DNA from 2 places in the Salimicrobium salexigens genome. Region 2 is predicted to be linked to the other one. Evidence: a T-box and tRNA genes for the amino acid it is inferred to sense, from the RefSeq annotation. Region 2 holds a T-box; the other holds one or more tRNA genes.
What was found. The T-box of region 2 lies ahead of leuS (leucine--tRNA ligase). A T-box ahead of a tRNA ligase gene usually reads a tRNA of that ligase, here a tRNA-Leu.
Positions count from the first base shown of each region.

Region 1: it encodes a tRNA-Leu, which carries the amino acid that the T-box ahead of leuS (leucine--tRNA ligase) is inferred to sense. The anticodon was not compared.

Region 1 is NZ_FTOK01000001.1:128-17,387, reverse strand. Features, by position in the region: gene BW931_RS00150 (ABC transporter substrate-binding protein) at 1-176, opposite strand, end outside; gene proC (pyrroline-5-carboxylate reductase) at 349-1,158, opposite strand; gene BW931_RS00140 (potassium/proton antiporter) at 1,374-2,852, opposite strand; gene odhB (2-oxoglutarate dehydrogenase complex dihydrolipoyllysine-residue succinyltransferase) at 3,005-4,321, opposite strand; gene BW931_RS00130 (2-oxoglutarate dehydrogenase E1 component) at 4,318-7,128, opposite strand; gene BW931_RS00125 (lipoate--protein ligase family protein) at 7,624-8,442, shown strand; gene lipA (lipoyl synthase) at 8,457-9,404, shown strand; gene BW931_RS00115 (tRNA (cytidine(34)-2'-O)-methyltransferase) at 9,648-10,124, opposite strand; gene BW931_RS00110 (methylated-DNA--[protein]-cysteine S-methyltransferase) at 10,270-10,785, opposite strand; gene queG (tRNA epoxyqueuosine(34) reductase QueG) at 10,803-11,936, opposite strand; gene BW931_RS00100 (ABC-ATPase domain-containing protein) at 11,958-13,664, opposite strand; tRNA gene BW931_RS00095 (tRNA-Gly) at 13,804-13,877, opposite strand; gene BW931_RS00090 (hemerythrin domain-containing protein) at 13,981-14,430, opposite strand; gene BW931_RS00085 (ISL3 family transposase) at 14,594-15,799, opposite strand; tRNA gene BW931_RS00080 (tRNA-Leu) at 15,957-16,039, opposite strand; tRNA gene BW931_RS00075 (tRNA-Cys) at 16,061-16,134, opposite strand; tRNA gene BW931_RS00070 (tRNA-Gly) at 16,147-16,218, opposite strand; tRNA gene BW931_RS00065 (tRNA-Gln) at 16,220-16,294, opposite strand; tRNA gene BW931_RS00060 (tRNA-His) at 16,307-16,382, opposite strand; tRNA gene BW931_RS00055 (tRNA-Trp) at 16,398-16,468, opposite strand; tRNA gene BW931_RS00050 (tRNA-Tyr) at 16,474-16,559, opposite strand; tRNA gene BW931_RS00045 (tRNA-Thr) at 16,578-16,653, opposite strand; tRNA gene BW931_RS00040 (tRNA-Phe) at 16,659-16,734, opposite strand; tRNA gene BW931_RS00035 (tRNA-Asp) at 16,750-16,826, opposite strand; tRNA gene BW931_RS00030 (tRNA-Met) at 16,833-16,909, opposite strand; tRNA gene BW931_RS00025 (tRNA-Val) at 16,930-17,005, opposite strand; tRNA gene BW931_RS00020 (tRNA-Glu) at 17,016-17,090, opposite strand; tRNA gene BW931_RS00015 (tRNA-Ser) at 17,092-17,183, opposite strand; tRNA gene BW931_RS00010 (tRNA-Asn) at 17,189-17,260, opposite strand, start outside.
Region 2 is NZ_FTOK01000004.1:256,602-264,316, reverse strand. Features, by position in the region: gene BW931_RS06965 (rhodanese-like domain-containing protein) at 1-15, opposite strand, end outside; gene BW931_RS06960 (rhodanese-like domain-containing protein) at 29-343, opposite strand; gene leuS (leucine--tRNA ligase) at 447-2,861, opposite strand; T-box leader at 2,985-3,183, opposite strand; gene BW931_RS06950 (tRNA 5-(aminomethyl)-2-thiouridylate-methyltransferase MnmM) at 3,484-4,056, shown strand; gene BW931_RS06945 (tetraprenyl-beta-curcumene synthase family protein) at 4,066-5,130, opposite strand; gene BW931_RS06940 (alpha/beta hydrolase) at 5,146-5,919, opposite strand; gene BW931_RS06935 (gamma carbonic anhydrase) at 5,982-6,497, shown strand; gene metK (methionine adenosyltransferase) at 6,601-7,715, opposite strand, start outside.

The DNA of each region.
Region 1 (17,260 bases), on a different contig from region 2:
GCCACTACTTTCTCCGGCGTTCCTGTAATTTCGGTTTCGCCCATTTCATGTTTAATCGTTCGCGTTTCTTTCTTATCCTCCTGCGATTCCCCGGAAGAATCCTCTTCATTTCCTCCGCAAGCCGCTAAAAATATAACAAAAGCAAACATGCTTATAAGTACTGCATAACGTTTCATTACTTCACTCCTGACCTTAATTGAAAATCATTATCACTATTATCTTATGCGCTCCACCCCCTGTTGTAAAGATATTTTTCACTTTAATAAACAGTAGCTACAATTCAGACAGTAATTATAATGTTTATTTAAAGCAGGAGACTCTGTTTTCCCCCGGTGCCGAAAACAGGGTTTACTGTTTCGATAAATATCCGGAACGTTCTGTCGTAGCATTCATCGCTTCGATTACAGCCTTGCGAAGACCGTGTTTTTCAAGAGCGGTGACGCCCTCGATGGTGACTCCCCCGGGCGTACAAACATCGTCTTTCAGTTTGCCCGGGTGCTCTCCTGTTTCAAGAATCATTTTTGCCGCTCCGCTCACGGACTGAGCAGCCATTTTATAGGCCTTATCTCTTGGAAACCCCTGTTGTACCGCCGTATCGGCCATAGCTTCAATGAACATATAGACAAATGCCGGAGAAGACCCGCTTACGGCAGGTACAGCATCCATGAGATTTTCTTTAATAACCTCCGCCTTCCCGAAGCTCTCATAAAGATCGAGAACAGCATTCAGTTCCGTCTCTGTAACCAGTTCATTAGGGCACAATACACTCATCCCTTCCCCTACTAAAGAAGGTGTGTTAGGCATGGAGCGAATTACCTTGACGTTTTTGCCAAGATACTTCCTCATCGTTTCTAAGTTTATGCCGGGGGCGATTGTAACTATAATAGTATCTTCAGAAAGTTCCGATTTGATCTGTTCGATTACCCCCTGATAAACATAAGGTTTCACAGCCAGGAACAGGATATCACTATCCGCAGCCAGACGTTTGTTGTCATCAGAAATCCGTATACCGATTTCCCCGCTTACGAAATCGATAGTCTCCTCGGTTATTGCAGTCGCAGAAATCTGATCGATAGAGACGCTCCCGGAACGGATCATCCCCTGGATCATTGCCTGCCCCATGCTGCCACATCCTATAAAACCAATGTTCTTTACCAAATCAATCGCCTCCTTTAATGGTTTTCATTTTAACGAAATCTGTCCACGTTCACAATCTCATTAACGAAAAAGGTTATATTTCCTGAGAAAGGGTTTACAAAGCTGAAGACCTGCTTTATAATAAAATACGTAATCATATCATAACGCTTCACCCCAAATATCATAACCACTGCAATCGAGCCAGGTACCCTTCTACACCTGGCTCTTACTTATGTTCAATTTTCTTTTAAAGCCTGCAGACGTTTCTTCAGCTGTTTCTTCACTTTCCGGGCTACGAGAATGTACAACGTGTCTCCCGGCATAATTGTTGTCTGACCGTAAGGGGTAATCATATCCCCGTCTCTTATAATAGCGTTAATCAAAGCCCTGTCAGGCAAAGATAAATCTTCAAGCGTCTCCCCGGCGATCTGGTTCTGGTCTGTTACTTCAAATTCCAGCATCTCCACGTTCGCTTTCCCCATGGATATCACCTCGAGAGAATGGATAGGATTGATTCTCCTCTCTGAAACCAATTTGAATTTCTCTGCCACCTGCATAATAGTCGAACCCTGCAGCAGAGCTGAAATCAGAACAATGAAGAAAACGATATTAAAAATAGTCTGGCTGTGACCGATTCCTGCGAGCATAGGGAATATCGCCAGTACGATTGGTACAGCTCCTCTTAGTCCCGCCCACGACAGAAACAGCATTTCCTTAGTCGAAAATCTGAAAAAGCCGAGCATCGAAAATACCGCGGCGGGCCGGGCGATAAATATCAGTACAAATGCTGTAAGCACCCCGCTCCACATAACGTTGCCTGTAAACACCTCCGAAGGGGAAACAAACAGCCCAAGCAGGACGAACATCAAAATCTGCGCCATCCAGCCGAACCCTTCATGGAAACGGAGAATGGAGTATCGATAGGCGAGCTCACCGTGGCCGATTACAACAGCACTTACATAGACTGCGAGCAAGCCGCTCGATTCAATAAGTGAACTCGTACTGTAGGCGAGGAATGCAAAACCCAAAGCAAACAACGGATACAAACCACTTGAGTCGAGGTTTATTTTATTCAGGGAGAGGCTCGCCACGTATCCGATAATAATTCCTGTCAGAAGACCGGCACCCATCTGCCAGAAAAAAGAACCCACGGCTGTCCAAATGTTGGACTCCTCCAGAGAAAGAAGTTGTATGAACGTGACCGTCAGGAAGACGGCCATAGGATCATTAGTCCCCGATTCCGCTTCAAGCGTGGAGGATACTTTATCTTTGATGTTTTTTCCTTTCAGCACGGCGAATACGGCTGCAGCATCCGTGGAACCTACGATGGACCCTAACAGAAAGGCTTCGAGCCATGGTAAATCGATAATGTATTTCGCTGTTACAGCTACAATGGCAGTGGTTATCAGCACGCCGACTGTAGCAAGCATGACAGACGGTGCGGCCACCGGTCTGATTTCCCGCCACTCCGTCTGCATACCACCCTCGAACAAAATGACTACAAGAGCCATTACCCCGATTAACTGGGCAACTTCGGCATTATTAAAATACACGAGTTGAAGACCGTCACTTCCAACAATCATTCCTACAGCTATAAATAAAACCAGTGAAGGCACGCCGAGACGGCTTGAAAATTTCGTAACTACCACACTGACAATCAGAAGCAGTGCTATCAAAAAAAGAAACTGATTGGATTCTAAAATTTCCTGTATCATTTATGGAGCCTCCAGAGATTTCGTTTTTTTTATTATACCAATTTTTCTCTGGTATCGTTCGCAGGACGCTCACTCTTCTTCCATTACAGAAGTTTCTCAGATACAAAAAGGCGGCCTTTTGAAACCGGCCGCCTTTTTGTAGTGCTGTTTTATTAACCTTCGAGCAGAAGATCATATGGGTCTTCAATCATTTCTTTAATACGACGAAGGAATTGCACTGCTTCCTTACCATCAACGATACGATGGTCGTAGGAAAGCGCAATATACATCATCGGTCTGGCTTCAATGGAATCGTCCGGCATTACTTTCGGACGCTTTTCAATATTGTGAAGCCCGAGAATCCCTACCTGTGGGGAGTTCAGGATAGGTGTAGAAAGCATGGAACCGAAAATACCGCCGTTTGTGATCGTGAAAGATCCGCCTTGAAGATCATCAAGACCGAGTTCTTTATTACGGGCCATCTCAGCCAAACGGATGATTTCGCTTTCGATGCCTGCGAAACCGACGCGATCCGCATCACGTACGACAGGGACGACCAGACCTTCATCTGTGGAAACAGCCATTCCGATATCATAGAATTTCTTTTTCACTACTTCTTTGCCCTGGATTTCCGCATTAAGCAGCGGGAATTCTTTAAGGGCACCAACTGCAGCTTTCGTAAAGAAGGACATAAACCCAAGTTTCACTCCATGTTTATCCTGGAATGCTTCTTTCCGTTCTTTACGCAAGTTCATGATATTGGTCATATCCACTTCGTTGAAAGTGGTGAGCATCGCAGATTCCTGCTGAACTTCCACCAGACGTTTTGCAATAGTCTGGCGGCGGCGGGACATTTTCTCGCGCTCTACCGGCTTACTGAACTCTTCTTTCGATTCTTTTTCTTTTTTATCGGAAGACGAGCCGCTGGAAGTCTGTTTCTTCTCCTCTTTCGAACTGTCATTTGCATGTTCGTCTACATCTTCCGGACGTACGCGGCCGTAAGGGTCACGTGCAGAAATCTCGCTTAAATCGATACCAAGTTCTCTGGCCCGTTTGCGGGCAGCCGGGGTAGCGATGATATCTTCTTTCTTCGAGTCATCATCGGAAGATTTTTCTTTCTTGTCTTCTTTTTCTTCTTTCTTATCTTCTGTTTTCTCCTCTTTTGCTTCCTGTTTGCCTTCGTCTGGCTTCTCTTCTGTTTTCTCTTCGGAAGCATCTTCCCCGGAAGAATCATCTTCTTTTCCGGAGGCTTCCCCGGTTTCATCAACTTTCGCAATTACGTCCCCGACTTCTACGTCATCACCTGCTTCTTTCAGGAGTTCGGTAATGACACCGCCGGTATCCGCGTTCACCTCGACGTTGACTTTGTCGGTTTCAAGCTCGAGAACAGGATCGCCTTTTTCCACCTGGTCCCCTTTATTCACGAGCCATTCGGCTATAGTCCCCTCCGTAATTGATTCTGCCAGTTCTGGTACTTTTATTTCCTTCATTGTGAGTTGCCTCCTTTAGAGATTTGAAGAGCTTCCTTGATTATGCGGTTCTGTTCAGTTTTATGAATATTAGGTTCCCCCACTGAAGGTGATGCACGATGAGGGCGTCCCACGTAACGGTGTATCTGACCTTCCTCGAGCAGGTTGTAAAGAATGCCTTCGACAAAATACCAGCTTCCCATATTTTGCGGTTCTTCCTGTACCCATACGAGTTCTTTCAAGTTAGGATATTCCTTCATAATCTCTTTCAGTTTCTGATCCGGGAACGGATAAATCTGTTCGACGCGGACCGCATCAATTGTTTCAAAAGAACTTTCTTCCTGTTCAGTACGATCTTCGATATCCACCATGATTTTACCGCTTCCGAGAAGCAGTGTTTTCACTTTAGATTTGTCTTTTTTCTTCGTCTTCGTCAGTCCGGGCTGACGAACAAGAGGGTGGAAGCCGCTGTCCGTAAATTCTTTCGCTTCTGAAGCCACACGCTGATTACGCAACAGACTTTTCGGCGTCATCAGCACAAGCGGCCTTTCTTCCTCTTTACAACTGATGGCTGACTGCCTTCTGAGAAGATGGAAGTATTGGGCGGCTGACGTCACGTTTGCGACTGTCCAGTTGTTTTCAGCTGACATCTGCAGGAAACGTTCCAGACGGGCACTGGAGTGTTCAGGCCCCTGTCCTTCATAACCGTGCGGAAGCAGGAATACCATATTCGACTGTTCGTTCCACTTCGCGCGTCCGGAAGAAACAAACTGATCGAAAATCACCTGACCCGCGTTCGCGAAATCACCGAACTGTGCTTCCCATACGACCAGGGTTTCCTGGGAATGTACGCTGTACCCGTATTCAAAACCGAGCACTCCGGCTTCCGACAGGGGACTGTTGAATATATCAAACGAAGCTTTCGCCTGTTCAATACCGTGTAGCGGGCAATAAGTTTCTCCGGTTTCCACATCATGAAGAACCATGTGCCGGTGGGCAAATGTCCCACGTTCCGTGTCCTGACCGGTGACCCGGATCGGCTGACCCTCTTCAAGGATAGAGGCGAACGCCAGTGCTTCTGCTGTAGCCCAGTCTACTTTATTTCCTTCTTCAAGCATATTCTCACGTTTGTTCAGGATTTTTTCGAGTTTCTTGAACCCGTTGAAGCCTTCAGGGCGCTCAAGCATCTGCTTGTTGAGCGTTTTCAGACGATCAAGGTCCACTACGGTTTCAAACTCCTCGAGAGACCGTTCCACTCCCTGCGGGCGACCCTGGACGTCCGGTTCGTATGTCTCTTCTTCTTTCATACTGTTATAAATGTCTCTCAGGTTCGAAGTCGCTTTTTCTTTATACTCATCAAGCTCTCCGTCCTGGATAACCCCCTGATTCAATAGATTCTCTCCGTACACATTGGCGATGGTAGGATGTTCATCTATTTCACTATAAAGACGGGGTTGGGTAGCCCGTGGCTCGTCTATTTCGTTATGACCATAACGCCGGTAACCGACAAGATCGATTAATACGTCTTTATGGAAAGTCTGGCGATATTCGTATGCAAGAGCAATCGCGGAGAGGCACGCTTCCGGATCGTCAGCATTTACGTGCATGATAGGAATTTCAAACCCTTTGGCCAGGTCACTGGCATAACGGGTGGACCTTCCGTCTTTCCGGTTCGTAGTGAAGCCAACAAGATTATTCGCAATAATATGCACCGTCCCTCCAGAACGGTACCCTTCAAGGTCACTCAAGTTTAAGGTTTCGGCTACGACACCTTCCCCTATAAAAGCAGCATCTCCGTGAATAAGCACGCCAAGAGCCGCATCTTCATCAATTACTGAATTACCGCGCTCCTCCCGGTAATCCTGAGCAGCTCTTGTGAAGCCCTGTACTATCGGATTTACAAACTCAAGGTGAGAAGGGTTATGGCTTAACGTTACGCGCGTGGCGTGACTGTCATCCCCGTTTTTCACTTCTCGTTTGGCACCGAAATGATATTTCACATCTCCGGTCCATCCGTAGTTGATTCCCTGTGATCCTTCCGAAGGCATAAGTTCCTTTTCCGGGGAGTGATTAAATTCCGAAAAGATTTTTTCATAAGGTTTTCCAAGTACGTGAGCCAGTACGTTCAGACGGCCGCGGTGCGCCATTCCAAGCATAACGTGCTGAATATGGTCGACTGCTGCTGACTGGACGATTTTATCCAGCATAGGTACCATGGCATCCATGCCTTCGATGGAAAACCTCTTCTGAGCCACGAAAGTCTTACCGAGAAACTGTTCGAAATTCTCGACTTCTATCAGGCGATACAAAAGTTGCTTCCGTTCTTCCGTGGACAGGTTGACACTGTAAGAACCCGATTCGATTCTTTCCTTTAACCAGGACCTTTCCCTTTCGTTATGCACGTGTTCATATTCGAAGGAAAGCGTACCTGCATACCTTTCTTTCAGTGTTTCGATCGCCTGCCACGCATTATTGAGTTTAACGTTAGCCTCAGGCCAGATCCATTCGGCCGGGAGCTGTTCAAGATCTTCTTTAGAGATACCGTAAGTTTCCGGTTCGAGTAATTCGGTGTCGGGGCGATCAAATCCTCCTACCGCATAAATATCGGCGGAAAGATGACCATCTCGACGGATTGCTTCCACCAGTTTCAAAGCAGCAGCAATTTTGCTTACATCCTGGGCAGAAGGGACGTTTCCACCGGAGGATTCGGCAGCAGGCCGCTCCGATTCTACAGGCGCCCCGTGCTTTTCAAAAAGTTCTTTCATAGAAGCGTCGACTGCATTTTCATCTTCCTGAAAACGTTCATATTGCTCTTCTATGTATCCCATGTTGGGACCATGGAAGTTAGACCAAAAAGATACTTTGGATTCTGTATTCGACACGAAAATTACCCCCAAATTAGTCTTCGATGATGTATGAAACGTAAACGTTTGCAAATTCAAACTCTATTATAGAACTGTACATGGTAACGTTCAATAGCTGTTGACATTTTCTTTTTTTCTGACTTTCATACATACTCTTTTATTCCATCTATCATTATAACAAGAAAAGATGGATATGCACACGAATTGAGTAATTATCCTCTACTATTTAACAACATTCTTTTTCCTTTTGAATGTATGAGGATTTTATATAGAAATAAATACTCTTAAAAACTACCGTGTCAACTTTCAAACCGAATTTCTGAATATATACCTGTACATCTTAAAAAATAGTTTACATAGCAAATGAATGTACACGTTTTTTGTCTTTTTCCTTCTTTTGACAAACATTCCATGACCTGCTACACTCAAATCGTTTACTATCTTAAACGAAGGGAGGTAATTAGGTTGGAAACATGGAAGTTTCTTTATACTCCTGATTTGACACCTGCGATGAACATGGCTCTGGACGAGAAATTGATGGAATGGCACCGGGAGAAAAGAATCCCGCCTGTACTGCGCTTTTACACTTGGAGTCCTGCCGGTCTTTCTGTAGGCTATTTTCAAAAAACACTGAACAAAGTAAGTGAAGAAGGTGTAAATAAGCACAAAGTCGATATAGTAAGGCGACTTACGGGCGGACGGGCTGTCCTCCATGATAACGAACTTACATATAGCATCATCGTAGACGAACGTCACCCCGGAATTCCAAAGACAGTTAAAGAAGCCTGCCTCGTCCTTTCGAAGGGACTCATGAAAGGTTATTCGATACTTGGGATAAAAGCAGAATATGCTATGCCGGAGAAACGGATGAATGAGTCTTCGGCAGTATGCTTCGAAGAATCATCCTGGTACGAACTGACTGTAGAAGGGAAAAAAGCTGCCGGAAGTGCACAGGTCCGACAAAAGGGGATTCTTCTCCAGCACGGCTCTATACCGATCCGTACAGATGAAGAAAAACTTTTTGATATGTTCATTTATCCTAATGAAAAAGTAAAACAGAGATCTAAAAAGAGTTTTCATAATAAGGCTGTCAGTATTGAGGAGGCTTTAAGTGAACGTGTGACTGTACAACACGTCCACGACGCCTTTCTCCAGGGATTCCGAGAAGGGTTGGATGTAACTTTCGAATCTTTAAACCTGGCAAAGAAAGACTGGGAGGAAGTTGAATATTTAGCAGAAACCAAATATATGAGCGAGGAATGGAACTTTAAACGTTAAAAAGGAGTGAAGCAATGAGTAAAAGTTACGAACACATCAAAAAACCCGAATGGCTGAAAATTAAGCTGAACACCAATCAGTCCTATATGAAGCTGAAAAAACTGATGAAAGATAAAAAACTGAACACCGTCTGTGAAGAAGCGAGATGCCCGAATATTCATGAGTGCTGGAGTGAACGGAAAACTGCTACTTTCATGATTCTCGGGGATACATGTACGCGCGGGTGCCGTTTTTGTGCCGTCAAAACCGGGCTCCCGAATGAGCTCGATTGGGGAGAACCCGAGCGGGTGGCGGAATCGGTAGAAATCATGGGATTAAAACACGTAGTCGTTACTTCCGTGGCACGTGACGACCTGAAAGATGGGGGTGCGGCTGTTTTCGGGGAAACAGTACGTGCCATCCGAAAAAGAGTTCCAGGATGTTCCGTGGAAATCCTCCCTTCTGATATGAAAGGTGACTACGAAAGCCTGTCTACTCTGCTCGCAGGGGAACCGGACATCTTTAACCATAATATCGAAACAGTGCGTCGGCTCACGAAACGTGTCCGTGCTATTGCTATGTACGACCGTTCTCTCGAATTGCTTCGTCGAGTGAAGGAAATGCGGCCAAACACTCCTACGAAATCAAGTATTATGGTCGGACTTGGAGAGACAAAGGAAGAACTTATTGAAGCAATGGATGATCTACGGGCGCACAACGTGGACATCCTCACACTCGGCCAGTATCTGCAGCCGACGAAAAAACACTTGAACGTAGAGAGATATTACCATCCGGATGAGTTCGAAGAGTTAAAACAAATAGCTTTAGAAAAAGGGTTCAGTCACTGTGAAGCGGGACCACTGGTGCGTTCCTCCTATCACGCAGATGAACAGGTAAACAAAACGACCGTGCAAAAAAGATTGGAATATGCCAAAGGGTACGAAGAAAGCTCCGGGGAACCGTTAACGAATACAAACTTCTAAATGGTATTTCCTTTGGAATTTCACTCATGTATAATGAAAATAGCCTGAACGGAATATGAAGGAGGAACTACACATGAAAATGACATTGATCATGATGGTGAGCATTTCTTTTCTTACGTCTATTTTCGCTGCAGGACGCGACGAAAAGCCAGGTGCTCCAAAGTAATATACTGAAGAGATCGCCCTCAAAAGGCGATCTTTTTTTGTTCGGAAGAAAGGGGCCAAGTGCCTCACATTCTTCTCTTATTTTATAAGACCGGGAAACCCCTGCTCGTGCAATACGTGGAAAAGCATAATAGAAACAGTATTCGCAAGATTCAGTGACCTCACTTTATCTGTCATAGGTATGCGCACGCACCTGTCTTCCATTCCTTCCAGCAGTTCATGCGGAATTCCGTCGCTTTCCCTTCCAAATACGAACAGCTGATCTTTCGCCGTATCCGTATAGTCCATCTCCACGAATGAACTGCCTCCGAAGTTTTCGACATAATAATAGTCGCCTTCCGGAAATTTTCCGTAGAGTTCCTCCAGGGAATCATAATGATAAATAGTTACGTCATACCAGTAATCAAGTCCCGCTCGTTTCACCATGCGGTCCTCCGTGGAAAATCCGAGCGGATGTATGAGGTGCAGAGTAGTGTCCGTAGCAAGACAGGTTCTGGCTATATTTCCGGTGTTTGCAGGGATTTCCGGCTGAAATAATACCACGTGATTAGGCATCCGTTTCACCTCTGAAATTATTTTAGTCAACCCGGATATTATATCACATAAAAGTGTATTTATCTTAAAGAGACCGTAACGAACCAAGCAGCCGTAACAACTGGAAGGTCCCGGAAAAATTTCTGAACAGTAAAACCACCCGCAGCTAAAGGGTGGTTTCGAGATTCAACAGATACACTTTTTTATCAACACCCCCGCCATATCCGGTCATTTTTCCGTTCTGGCCTACCACTCGGTGGCACGGGACTACGATGGAAAAAGGGTTTTTGTTCATGGCTCCTCCTACGGCACGTACGGCTTTTCGGTTACCGGCGCTCTCCGCCAGACCTTTATAAGTGATGGTCTCCCCGTACGGAACTTCCATCACGAGCGCTTCCCAAATATTCTTTTGAAAGGAGGTACCGTAAAATTTATAAGGAAGGCTGAACGAGTACCTTTCCCTGTTAAAATACTCCTTTAGCTGCCTCTCAGTTTCCTGCAGCAGCTTTGTTTCTTTTTCTATCAACTCCGGAGATCTATCGATAAAGGAGTGGATGTGGTTCTCATGAAGTTCCCCTTTTTCGGAGGCGGACCCGTAGTCCAGACGGATCAGCCGCTCCTCATCGACCGTTGCGAGCATCGGTCCGAGCGGAGTGGTCATTTCCTTCTGATAAAATAACATTTCTTCACTTCTCCTTTTCAATTCACCTGAAAAGCTAAACCTTTCTCCATTTCTTCTTTCACTTTTTCATCAGTCTCATCTCCTCTGGCCACCTCGAGCTCCTCGAAACATTCCGGCGTTCCGATTTTTCCGAGACTGTACGCAGCCGTACCCCTGATTACAGGGCGGGGGTCGTTCTTCATAAGATATACAAGGTCCTCTACCGCCTCTATCTCCCGGTAATGACCAAGAGCCAGAATAGCATTACGCTGAATCGGTTTCTTTCCGCGCCACGATCCTGCCATTCTGCCGAACTTTTCTTTGAACTCCCGGTTGGATATGCGAAGAATAGGGCGGAGTACAGGTTTGACTTTCTCCGGGTCTGGCTCGAACTCTTCGTGAAGATGGAAATCTTTTTTGCGGTTGAACGGGCAAACCGTCTGACAAGTATCACAACCGTAGACTCTGTTCCCTATTTTCGTACGGTATTCATCTTCGAGAAAACCTTTGGTCTGGGTCAGAAAAGCGATGCATCGATTGGCATTCAGCTGCCCGCCCTGGACAAGGGCATCCGTTGGACACGAATCTACGCAAATATTACAGTCCCCACATCCTTCCTGGATCGGCTCATCCGGAGCGAACGGAAGATTTGTCACCAGTTCACCGAGATAAACGTAGGAACCGAACTCGGGGGTGATTATCGCACAGTTTTTTCCGCTGAACCCGATCCCTGCCCTCTCGGCTACGGCACGGTCTGACAGCTCCCCTGTGTCTACCATCAGTTTCAATTCAACTTCAGGAACCTTTTCACGGAGAAAAGAACCGAGCAGCTGCAGTTTTTCGCGTAAAACCGTGTGGTAATCCTCCCCCCACGAAGCACGGGCGAACTGGCCGCGTCGCGCCCCTTTCTCGTTTTTAGGGGGATTTTCCATTTTTGAAGGATAGGCGAGCGCGATAGAAATGATAGATTGGGAAGAGGGAAGGAGGCGTTCAGGTTCCGTACGCTCTTCCGGACTCCCCTTTTCGAACCCCGAGTGATATCCCAGCTGTTCCTGTCGTATCAGTCGGGATTTCAATTCGCCGAATACGTCTGCGCTGGCAAAACCTATTTTATCGATTCCTATTTCCTTGCTGTAGGCAATCGTTTCCCTCTTTAATTGTTCGGCATCCATACGTGCGCTCCTCCTTCTCCCTTACCTTAGATCCTCCACCTTTGCGGTACGGATTCTGTTTAAGGTGGCTGCAATTTCAAACTTTCTCGGTCTGGCCAGTTCCCCGGGGTGCTGATTCCTGAAAGGAGCGGCGAAGGAAAGTCCTTCTGCATCAATCTGTTTATCAATCGCATCTACCAGTTCTTTCAGTGTCTCTTTTTTCTTCAGCATACCCTGTTTATTCATATGGGTGATCAGATCAGCGATGAACCTCGTCTGAGAAGCATCAACGAGCTGCTCAAGTCCTTCCATGCGTATGTCGTGCCTTCCCATAATTATATGATACATCCCCTTGGACTGCACTTTTTCCTTCTTCCCGCGCTGGGCCTGAATGGTGGCCGGAAGAAAAGACCGCGCCGGCAGGGAACCGAAAGAAAATTCCTCTTTCTTACGTTCGCTCGGGTAACGGGAAGCTATTTCCCTGGCCCTGGCCGTCACATCATGCGGGATGTACTGATCCATCATTATCACGTGATCGGCAGCGTGGAAATATTCACCGGATCCACCCATGACGAGGATCGTCGAGACATCGAGCTCATCCCTCATCTGCTCGATTTTATCGATGAAAGGGGTGATCGGCTCTTTCTCTTTAGCAACAAGTTCCTGCATACGTTCATCCCGGATCATAAAGTTCGTCGCACTGGTGTCTTCGTCTATCAATAGAGCTCCGGCACCTGTCTCAAGCGCCTCGACCACATTCGCAGCCTGCGATGTACTTCCGCTCGCATCCTCTGTTGTAAAAGTGGAGGTATCGGTGCCGTGCGGTAGATTCTTAATGAAAGAGGAAATATCGACGTTTGTAACTTTCCTTCCATCTTCCGCTCTCACTTTAACGGCGTCCGGAGCAGTGATGACATATTCGCGCCCATCTCCCTGTTTATGAGGATACACCCCTCTCTCAATGGCCTGGAGCAGGGTGCTTTTTCCGTGATAGCCGCCCCCTACTATCAGCGTGATGCCTTTTTTGATTGCCATACCTGTGAGCGGTTCTTTGCGATGTGGCAAAGAGATGGAAACCCGGTTCTCTTCCGGACTTTCAAAAGGTACTGCGTTTTTCATCGGTCGCTGGCTGATTCCGCTTTCCCTTGGGAGAACAGACCCGTCCGCTATGAATGCTTCCCAGTCATTTTTCTCCATTTCTTCACGGATTGCGTCGTACTGATCGGCAAGTTCACATGCCTGATCAATCTCCTCATCTTTTATAGACATAATCGACTGTTCCACTATCGCAGGTAGGACTTCGAAAAAAAGTTTTTCAGCTTCCTTTCCGTTAATACGGCGTCCATTTGCCGGCAGGCCTACTGTGAAACAGAGCACTGTAGAATCCTGTTCTATCATAACCGCGGTACGTTCAAGAACTTCCTGACCCGGCTGATCCATTCCTACATCTCCGCTTTTCCCCGAACCTTTCACGTTCGATTTATGCTTCTTCACCGTTTCTGAAACGCATCGGGTAAGTGTATCTTCCGTATAAACTCTTCTTGATCTGGAGGTCGTCCACTCCTTTTTGATGGAACGTTTCGCTTCCGGAACTCTTATTCTTATTTTGGAAGGGGCCGCAAAAGGGTCTCCCTGCACATAATCGATGTGAAGCTTGTAATCCCGGAAAGAATAAGTCCCCTGGATCTGTTTATATCCCTTGTAACTTTTCCCGTCTATTTCTTTTAAATGTTTTTTCAGCTGTTGCATGATAACACTTCCTTTCATAAAATCTGTCTCATCTATATGTATGTATCCATTTTCAATCATGAAAAAACGCAATGCTTCGTTATTCATTAACGAAACACTGCGTTGGCACGTGGTATGAAAACATAATTTCAAACACTAGTGGAGCGGGTGAGGAGAATCGAACTCCCGTCATCAGCTTGGAAGGCTGAGGTTTTACCACTAAACTACACCCGCCCGAAGAGGTCAGGACAACTTCAAGGGATAGTTTACATTGTAACAACGACCAGAAAGGGTTTCAACCTTTTTATTCAAAAAAAACGCAACTTGGAAAGTTGCGTTACTTACCACTGTAACTGTCAATGTGAAACTTGCCTTCCACTTTATAAAGTTCTTTATCCGGAACTGCACTTTCTATTTTCGGAAAGATGACCCTTTCTTCCATTCTAATGTGATCATGAAGCTTCTCTCCCAATTCCTGAAACACTTTATAATCGAATCTCTCCAGCTTACGCAGTTTAACGATAAGTCCACGTATCACTGTATGATCGATAAGCATTTTCTCTATATCTTCATCCTCTTCTATCTCTGCATAGCAGGCGTACAGCGGGAGAAGGATTTCCTCTTCTTCCCTGAAGTGTGCTTCCCCATCATTTTCCCAGAAATCTTCAATATCCTTCATAATTTCTCTGAACTTGTCTTTTTCTTCTGTTTTCTGTAACTTCTGAGCAAGTACAAGACCATGGTGATGGTGGTGCGACAAAGGAACTAACGCTTCGTGTCGTTTCATTTTTATCCCTCCTACCCTCTTTATACCACAAATCCGGGTAATAAATCATCTGTCCGTAATACGTACTTCCGCCTTCTGGAAGAAGGGAACTGACTTTATGTATTCATTACAAAAAAACGGTTCTATTTCAAATGTTGGGGTGGAGGTTCTTTCCTCCGCCCCTTTATCCTATGTTTTTACCTAAGTGCTTGAATTGGTGATGCATCAGAATGCGGGCCCGTAACCGGTCGTGCCGGCGAAAGCCGAAGGCATTCCGTTTCAACACTTTCGTCTGATTGTTCAATCCTTCTACGAAACCATTGCTGTAATCAAACATAAAACTATTCATGATTTCGGTCTGCCAGTTCCTGAACGTATCCACCGCGGCCATGAATTCTTTCATCCCTGAGGAAGCCACAAGGTCATAAAAGGCATATAGGTCCTCTTTCACTTGCTTGATGTCTCCTTGTTTTGCTACCTCAAACCACGTTTGATACGCCTCTTTTAATCGATAAGCCACTTTCAATTCTGAAGACAGATGGAGGTATCTTTCCAGATACCATCGCTGTTTATCCGACAGGGACTCATAGGGTTTGTGAAAGACATGCCTCATTCTCTTACACTTTCTCCGGTCGTAATCATGAAAGTCCTTCTGGACTCTTTTCCTTACACGGTCTACAGCCCAGTTGATATACCGGCAGAAGTGAAAACGGTCGGCGACGATAATGGGGTTATTCAATGCTTTGTTCACCGCCGACTTGAAGGCATAGCTCATGTCCATGACGACACACTCTACGTTCGACTTTTTCTTCTTCAGGTAGTCTTTTACGGTCTCGGCCGACCGATCCGGTAGGATATCAATCGGTTCCCCGGTATCCGCGTTAGCGATGATGACCTGATACTTGCCCCGGTCCGTATCTCCCTTATATTCATCAATCGCAATCACGCGAGGAAGTTCCTCCACTTCTTTCAGGTGAGACGCCGAGATACGATCAAAGCGCCGGACGGCTGTATTGGGCGATGTATGAAACAGGTAGGCTGTGTCTTTAAAGTTCTTGCCATGGATGAGCCTGAAGCCGAAGGCCTGGTTCCATTCTTTCGAATGGCGCTGGTACCGCTCGACAAGAGAGGTATGTTCGGGGAATCTTTTTCCGCAATTACAGGCATACCGTCGTTTGCGATAGAAAACGTAGGTCAGGCGTTCAAACCATTTAAGGTGCTGCACTTTTTGTACCCGATAGTCATGAACCCGACGGGTTCTAGCTCGACAGGAAGGACAAATGTGGGTTTTTTTCGGCATCTGTACGTGAAGGTACAAACACCCGTCCCGTTCCTCCGTTTTCCTCACTTCCACACCTTCAAATCCTGGAATCATCATGGTAGAATGCATATATACACACAACTCCTATCTTTTTCTTGGGTCTCGTCAATTCAAGTGTAAAAGATAAAGGAGCTTGTGTGTTTTTTTATGCTGAATTTTTCTGATACCCCAACAAATATTGTAGAGCCAAAAAAACTACCAGAATCCTGGTAGTTTTCATTATATATAGCGAAGGTGGGATTCGAACCCACACGCCCAGAAGGCACAGCATTTTGAGTGCTGCGTGTCTGCCAGTTCCACCACTTCGCCACGATTTTTATGTTTATTTTTTGGAGGCGGCAACCGGATTCGAACCGGTGATAAAGGAGTTGCAGTCCTCTGCCTTGCCACTTGGCTATGCCGCCATAACCTCAAAGAGCGAGAGACGGGATTCGAACCCGCGACCCCCACCTTGGCAAGGTGGTGTTCTACCACTGAACTACTCTCGCATGGCTGGGCTAGCTGGATTCGAACCAGCGCATGACGGTACCAAAAACCGTTGCCTTACCGCTTGGCCATAGCCCAACAATAAAAAAATGGGGCGACTGATGGGAATCGAACCCACGAATGCCGGAGCCACAATCCGGTGCGTTAACCACTTCGCCACAGTCGCCATAGATTGAAAAAACAGGGGTAGTAGGACTCGAACCCACATCGGCGGTTTTGGAGACCGCTGTTCTGCCTTTGAACTATACCCCTAAAAATGGTGGAGGGAGCAGGACTCGAACCTGCGAACCCGATGGGAGCGGATTTACAGTCCGCCGCGTTTGGCCAACTTCGCTATCCCTCCATTTTTTATTAAAGTATCTGGTGCCGGCCAGAGGACTTGAACCCCCAACCTACTGATTACAAATCAGTTGCTCTACCAATTGAGCTAGGCCGGCAAAAGTGGTGGCTCGGGACGGAATCGAACCGCCGACACACGGATTTTCAGTCCGTTGCTCTACCGACTGAGCTACCGAGCCACTTTTATGTATTAATGGCGGTCCGGACGGGACTCGAACCCGCGACCTCCTGCGTGACAGGCAGGCATTCTAACCAACTGAACTACCGGACCAAAATTTGGTTGCGGGGGCAGGATTTGAACCTGCGACCTCCGGGTTATGAGCCCGACGAGCTGCCAGACTGCTCCACCCCGCGATGTTGAAGTATAACTTCTATGGTGGAGGATGCAGGGCTCGAACCTGCGACCCCTTGCTTGTAAGGCAAGTGCTCTCCCAGCTGAGCTAATCCTCCAGTGAAATAGTGGTGACCCGTACGGGATTCGAACCCGTGTTACCGCCGTGAAAGGGCGGTGTCTTAACCACTTGACCAACGGGCCATGGCGGAGAGAGAGGGATTCGAACCCTCGAGACCCGAAAGGGCCTACACGAGTTCCAATCGTGCTCCTTAAGCCAGACTCGGACATCTCTCCAGAAATGGCTCCACCGGTAGGATTCGAACCTACGACAAATCGGTTAACAGCCGATTGCTCTACCACTGAGCTACGGT
Region 2 (7,715 bases):
ACCCCAATAAATCATCTTTTCACCTTCTTTATTTTTTGCTGACGTCTCCGGGCCATCCCAGCATACCGCCTTCGAGATTGGTAACGGTTGTGAATCCGTTCTCTTTAAGAAATTCGGACGCTTTCATACTTCTTCTTCCGGAACGGCAGACGACTACGTGATTGTCCTCTTTATCCAGTTCGGTGTATCTATCCTGCAGATCTCCTAAACGGACGTGTTTAGCTCCCGGAATCATACCTTCTTCGACTTCTTCGTCTTCCCGCACATCTATAACTGTTATATTTTCTCCGTTTTTCAACTTCTGTTCGAGTGTTTCACCGTTCATTTCAGGAATAGTACTCATGTTGACCATCCTCCTTTTTTAGGTTTTGCAATTGTAATTCTATTAAATCTTCATTAGAAGTCAAGAAAAAAGCCTGCCCCCGGGCAAAGGGACAGGCGCATAATTAATCAGCTACAATATTAACCAGTTTTCCGGGTACGGCAATAACTTTTCTTACTGTTTTCCCTTCAAGCCACGGCTTGACTTCTTCATGTTCCAGGGCGGATTTTTCAAGATCTTCTTTAGAAGCTTCCTTGTTCACCATCATTTTGGCGCGGACTTTCCCCATCACCTGGACGACAACCTCAACTTCTTCCTCTATGAGTTTTTCAGGGTCGAACGTCGGCCATGGTTCGTACGCAATCGTTCCCTCGTGACCAAGATTCGACCACATTTCTTCACTGACGTGAGGCGCCACAGTGGAAAGCAGTTTAACGAATCCTTCCATAAAGGTTTTAGGGATCTCGTCTGCTTTATAAGCGTCATTAATGAACACCATCATTTGGGAAATACCCGTATTAAAACGCAGATCTTCGAAGTTCTCCGTCACTTTCATCACTGTTTCATGATACGTTTTTTCCAGAGCTTCTTTATCTGCATCTTCTTTTATGGCAGGGTTCAGCTTCCCTTCAGGAGAAACGATTCTCCACACACGGTCAAGGAAACGCCGCGCTCCTTCAAGTCCGTTTTCAGACCACGCGATAGACGCCTCCAGCGGCCCCATAAACATCTCATAAAGACGAAGAGTATCCGCTCCGTGAGTATGAATGATATCGTCCGGGTTAACTACGTTCCCTTTCGATTTACTCATTTTTTCGTTGCCTTCACCAAGAATCATACCCTGGTTGAACAGCTGCTGGAAAGGTTCCTTCGTCGGTACTACTCCTGCATCGTAAAGCACTTTGTGCCAGAAACGTGCGTAGAGCAGATGCAGAACGGCATGTTCTGCGCCGCCGATGTAGATATCTACAGGGAGCCATTTTTTCAGCTTCTCGTAATCCGCGAACGTTTCGTCATTATCGGAATCGATAAACCGCAGGTAGTACCAGCAGCTGCCGGCCCACTGAGGCATCGTATTCGTTTCTCTCTTCCCTTTCATTCCCGTTTCAGGGTCCGTAACGTTCACCCAGTCACTGATATTCGCAAGCGGCGATTCTCCCGTACCGGACGGTTTGATCTCCGTCGTCTTCGGCAGTTCAATCGGAAGGTCTTCTTCTGGTACTGCGGTTACAGACCCGTCTTCCCAGTGGATAACAGGTATCGGTTCTCCCCAGTAACGCTGACGGCTGAACAGCCAGTCACGGAGACGGTAAGTCGTCTGTTTTTGGCCTTTGCCGTTTTCTTCAAGCCACTGGATCGCTTTATCTATTGCTTCCTCTTTATAAAGTCCATTCAGAAAATCGGAATTGATGTGGGGGCCTTCACCCGTATAAGCTTCCTCTTCCACATCTCCTCCTTCGACGACCGGAATGATTTCAAGATCGAATTTACGCGCGAATTCGTAGTCCCGTTCATCATGAGCCGGAACTGCCATGATTGCACCGCTCCCGTAGCTCATAAGGACATAATCGGCTACCCAGATCGGAAGTTTCTTTCCATTAACCGGGTTGACAGCATAAGCGCCCGTAAAAACGCCAGATTTGCCTTTGGCAAGATCTGTTCTTTCAAGATCGCTCTTATTCATTGCTTCGTTAACGTATTTCTGGACCGCTTCTTTCTGTTCTTCGGCGGTTATATTTTCAATGTAAGGATGTTCCGGGGCAAACACAGCATATGTAGCACCGAAAAGAGTGTCCGGCCGGGTGGTGAACGCTTTGAAAGATTCATTGAAACCTTCGATATCGAATTCCACTTCCGCCCCTTCGGATTTCCCGATCCAGTTACGCTGCATATCCTTAATGCTCTCCGGCCAGTCCAGTTCTTCAAGATCATCCAGCAGTCTGTCCGCATAAGCAGTGATTTTGAGCATCCATTGTTTCATCGGCCGGCGTTCCACCGGATGGTCGCCCCGCTCACTCTTTCCATCGATCACTTCTTCATTGGCAAGAACCGTGCCGAGAGCCGGGCACCAGTTTACAGGAACTTCATCTATATAAGCGAGTCCCCTTTCGTACAATTTAAGGAAAATCCACTGCGTCCATTTATAATAGTCGGGATCCGTCGTGTTAATTTCCCTGTCCCAGTCGTAGGAGAAACCGAGTTCCTGGATCTGTCGACGGAACGTTTCGATGTTGTGCGCAGTGAATTCTTCCGGATCATTCCCGGTATCGAGAGCGTGCTGCTCAGCCGGTAGCCCGAAAGCATCCCATCCCATCGGGTGAAGTACTTCATACCCCTGCATCCGCTTCATTCTCGAGAGGATATCCGTAGCTGTATACCCCTCCGGGTGCCCGACGTGAAGACCTGATCCGGACGGATAAGGGAACATATCCAGAGCATAGAACTTCTCTTTGTCTGTATCCGTTTCGGATTTGAACACCTTATTCTCGAGCCAGTAGGTCTGCCATTTCTTCTCTATGTTCTTATGATTAAAAGCCATTTACCTTCCTCCTGTTCAACTATGTACTGTGTCATTACTATATGGAATCATCAAACCTGAAACCTCGGATCGAATTTTCTTCTATTTGTTCAAAACCAGAAAAAAAGCCTCCCCTCCCAATAATTATGGGACGAGAGGCTGTATCCCGCGGTACCACCCACATTAGCGAATTTTTCGCTCACTCGGTTCCGATAACGGTGGATAAGCCGGGATACGTGCTTTTAAGTACAGGGGCGAGTTCACAACGAATCAAAAACAGCTTTCACCGGCCGCTGTCTCTCTGTATTTTTTCGATTGCTACTATTCCCCTTATCACGCAGCCTCAATTATAACCGTATCTTAATGAATACAGCCCTCTTTGTCAACTGTTTCCTGTGTTTCAGAAACTCCTGCAACGGGAAGGACTAAATATGAGGTGATAAAATGAAAAATTTAATCAGAAAAGCGGTATCCTACGCAAAACGCAATCCGGAAAAAACGAAAAGATACGCTCGCAAAGCTTATAATACAGTGTCCAAACGTGGATCTTCCAAAGGTAAAACATCGTCGAAATAAAAAGGCGATGTTTTTCTTTTTGATATGATACAATGATTTCTCCATTTTATTTTAAAGGAGGAGCATTATGAATCTCGACAGAGTCCTCCCCTTTTCACACGAACTGATGAAGAAAGCAGTAACCGAAGGGGATATAGCCATTGATGCTACTTGCGGAAACGGCCACGACACTCTTTTCCTGGCCAGTCTCACAAAAGAGTCCGGCCATGTGTACGGCTTTGATATCCAGAAGGACGCAATAGAAGCTACAGCTGCCAGACTGAAAGAGAATAACTCGGTTCATCAGGTGACTTTAAATGAAGCGTCTCACGCAGAAGCGCTGAAATACATACCGGAGGAGCGTCATCCGAATATCAGAGGGGCCATCTTTAACCTGGGGTTTCTGCCGGGAAGCGATAAAACCGTCGTTACTACCCCCGAGCACACCATTGAAGCCATTGATAATATCCTTTCAGTTATGGAAAAAGGCGGTCTCGTAGTCCTCGTCGTCTACCACGGTCATGAAGGTGGAAAAAAAGAGAAAGAAAAAGTGATGGAATACGCCGGAAATCTTGATCAGCGTTCGGTTCACGTACTCAAGTACGAATTTCTCAATCAGAAAAACAATGCACCTTTCATTGTAGCATTAGAAAAAGCCTGACCTTTGTGGTCAGGCTTTCAGTTTATGGTAAGCTTTAACATTCAGGTAGAAGAACCAGCTTCTTGTCCCGCTCTTATTCAGGAGGTATGGCACCATCGAAGAAGAGCCGGGAAGCTCCTTAACTTTCTCGTCGGCCAGATACATGCTCACGACACCTTCGCGGAGCATCTGATGAAAGTCGGCATCCGGAAGCTCCGCTATTTTACGATCTGTCTCCTCCATGAATTCTCCTATACGTTTTTTCAGCGCTTCGTTGGAAGGGTAATATGTACAGAAGTTCATCTCACCATCCGCTTCGTCTTCTGCCTGGTCAATGTAGTAATCAAGCAGTATGTGCATCCCCTGCATGTAAGGGAAGTAACAGTTTCTGACACGCCGGACCAGCTCTCTGTTCACCCGTTTCCCCGCAGCGTAAGCGACGAGCGTATATACTCCCATGGTAGAAGCGGTGCTGGCTGAAAAATCATACCACTGCATATCCGGCACCCTGGACATATTTCTCTGATGCCACTGTTGCATGCGCCCCACTCTCTCTTCTTCCTTCACGTGTTTATGCACCTGGAACTCTCCGTATAACGCACTGAGATCCGCCACGTCCAGCTGAACGAGGTGATAGAACGGAAAACGGCTCAGTACACCCTGGCAGGTGGAAACGAGTTCACTCAGGTATCCCCCGTCTTCCTTCTCTTCTCTGAATGCATAATAATCACGGTGTTCATAATCGGGATGAACCGCATCTTCCAGAGCAAAGTGGAGACTTTCGAAGTCTTTCGGGTCCAGGGATTCGCTCTGGTCACATAAATTATCCAGGTAATCACAGATGGTCTGGTATGCCACTACGAAAGTGACGGTTTCTTTCCACTGCGCTCCGGATAGCAGGGAGAAAAGCCCGCCTCCCTCACAGTGAAAAGCTTTTTTCTCTATACTGTCTGTTGCCTGAAATCTCAGTTCGGGATCCGGAATATCCGCCGCTCTCTCTTTCCAGGCCTCCAATTGACGGTAAACCTCCGGAAATATAAATCTGTACCCCTGATACATCAGGGCTATCGGTTGCTTCGGTGCCTGCTTTGCCAAAACTGGATCCTCCTCTTAACGGTGTATTTCTATAAAACTTAAAGCGTAACGGTAAACTTCTTCCCACTCCGGCTCATTGAACAGTTCATGATAAAGGCCCGGCCATTCTTTGTAAGCCTTCTCCGTCAAATTCTGTGCATCGAACCAGCGCTTCGTGTCTTCAGAGTTCACCATCTTGTCCTCTCCTGCCTGCATGAGGAGGAGGGGGACATCGCTGAACGGTTTGTCGCGAGCGACTTTGATAGCTCTTTGAAATTCTTTGTACCATCTTACAGATACTTTCTGCAAAATTTTGTCGTCCTTCCTGTCCTGCTCCCACACATTTTCATTTCTCGTAACTGTTTCGGGACGGTAGGGATATGATACGAGCAGAGATGGTGAAAGCCTGTCCATCACCTTGGCCATCGCCTCAAGCGGTTTACTTGCTCCATTCTTTATGCCGAGTGCCGGAGAGGATAAAATCACACCCTGGACCGGGAGCGATTTTTCCTGCAGCGCCCGGATAACGGCAAGCCCTCCCATGCTGTGACCAAGGAGAAAAACAGGGACCTCCACTTCCTTCGCATACTCCACCCATCCTTCAATGGTATCCAGGTACTGCCGGAAACTGCGGATATGGCCCCGATTGTCTATGTCGTCTCCCTGACCGGGGAGGTCTCCGACGACCACCGAGTATCCATCTGTCTGGAATTTCTCAGCCAGTGTCCTGTAGCGTCCCCCGTGCTCAAAAGCCCCGTGTACGACAACGATTACGGCTTTTGGCGTAACAGATATGTATTCTTTCAGCATCACTTGTACCTCCGTTTTCCTCTGATATACTTACTATAATATACAGTATAAGGAGGATGAAGATGATTTGCGAATATAAAGGTTACTATCCCGAAATTGCCGACACGGCTTACGTGGCTGAAGACACTGTCATAACCGGGGATGTGTCGATCGGGGAATATGCGAGTATCTGGTTCAAAACCGTAATCAGGGGCGACGTCGCTCCTGTCAGAATCGGAAATAATACAAATGTACAGGATCTCAGTCTCCTCCACCAGAGCCCGGGCATGCCGCTTACGCTGGAGGACGGAGTCACCATCGGGCATCAGGTTACGCTTCATTCCGCTACCATCAAAAAGAATGCCTTAGTCGGAATGGGATCGATTGTACTCGACGGCGCCGTCATCGGTGAAGAAGCTTTTCTCGGTGCCGGAAGTCTCGTTCCTCCGGGTAAAACGATACCTCCCCGCACTCTTGCCGTGGGACGCCCGGCTAAAGTAGTGAGAGATTTGACCGAGAAAGACTTCAAAGAACTGGATCGTATACGTAAGAGCTACGTGGAAAAAGGACAGTATTATAAAAACAGCGGAGAGAAATGATTCTTTGTTCTGGCCTCGGCCGTGTATTTTTCTTCTATTCTAATTTAACGGAATAAACAAAAATCCGAACGCTTTCGTTCGGATTTTTGTACGTGCGGCCTATCTATTCTTCTTTTATTTTAGCTCTCAGCAAATCCACTTTATCGACGTTTTCCCAGGGGAAATGATCCGCCGGGCGGCCGAAGTGACCGTACGCGGCCGTCTGTCGATAAATAGGACGTTTCAAATCGAGCATGCGGATAATCCCTGCCGGACGTAGATCGAAAAGTTCCCGCACAGCTTTCACGAGCCTGGCTTCCGTGACTTCCCCGGTACCGTCCGTATCGATGGAAATCGAGACCGGTTCGGCTACCCCGATGGCGTATGCGAGCTGGACTTCACACGTCTTCGCAAGACCGGCGGCAACAATATTTTTTGCAACGTAGCGGGCGGCGTAAGCAGCGGAGCGGTCCACTTTAGTGGAGTCCTTGCCGCTGAAGGCCCCTCCTCCGTGTCTGGCATAGCCGCCGTAAGTGTCAACGATGATTTTGCGTCCTGTCAACCCGGCGTCACCCTGAGGCCCGCCGATAACGAAACGGCCTGTAGGGTTAAGGATGTACTTCGTCTGGTCATCCATGAACTTCTCCGGGACGACCGGCACAATTACGTGCTTCATCAAATCTTCCTTAATCTGCCCAAGCGTAATCTCTTCGGCATGCTGCGTAGAGATGACCACCGTATCGACCCGGAGCGGGTTGTTGTTCTCGTCATATTCCACAGTCACCTGTGTCTTACCGTCCGGACGCAGGTAGGAGAGGGTCCCGTCTTTCCGCACGTCCGCCAGACGCTTGGACAACTGGTGAGCAAGCGAGATCGGCAAAGGCATCAGTTCATCCGTTTCATCTGTTGCGTATCCGAACATAAGACCCTGATCCCCGGCACCGATTGCGTCGATTTCCTCTTCGCTCATCTGTCCTTCTCTCGATTCCAGAGATTCATCCACTCCGCCCGCGATATCCGGGGACTGTTCATCAATAGCTGTAAGGACGGCACAGGTATCGGCATCGAATCCGAACTTCGCCCTCGTGTACCCGATATCTTTAATTGTCTGCCTTACGACCTGCGGGATATCCACATATGTCGTCGTACTGATTTCCCCGGAGACAAGTACAAGTCCTGTGGTAACCATTGTCTCACAGGCCACCCGGGCATTCGGGTCTTCCTTCAGTATTTCATCAA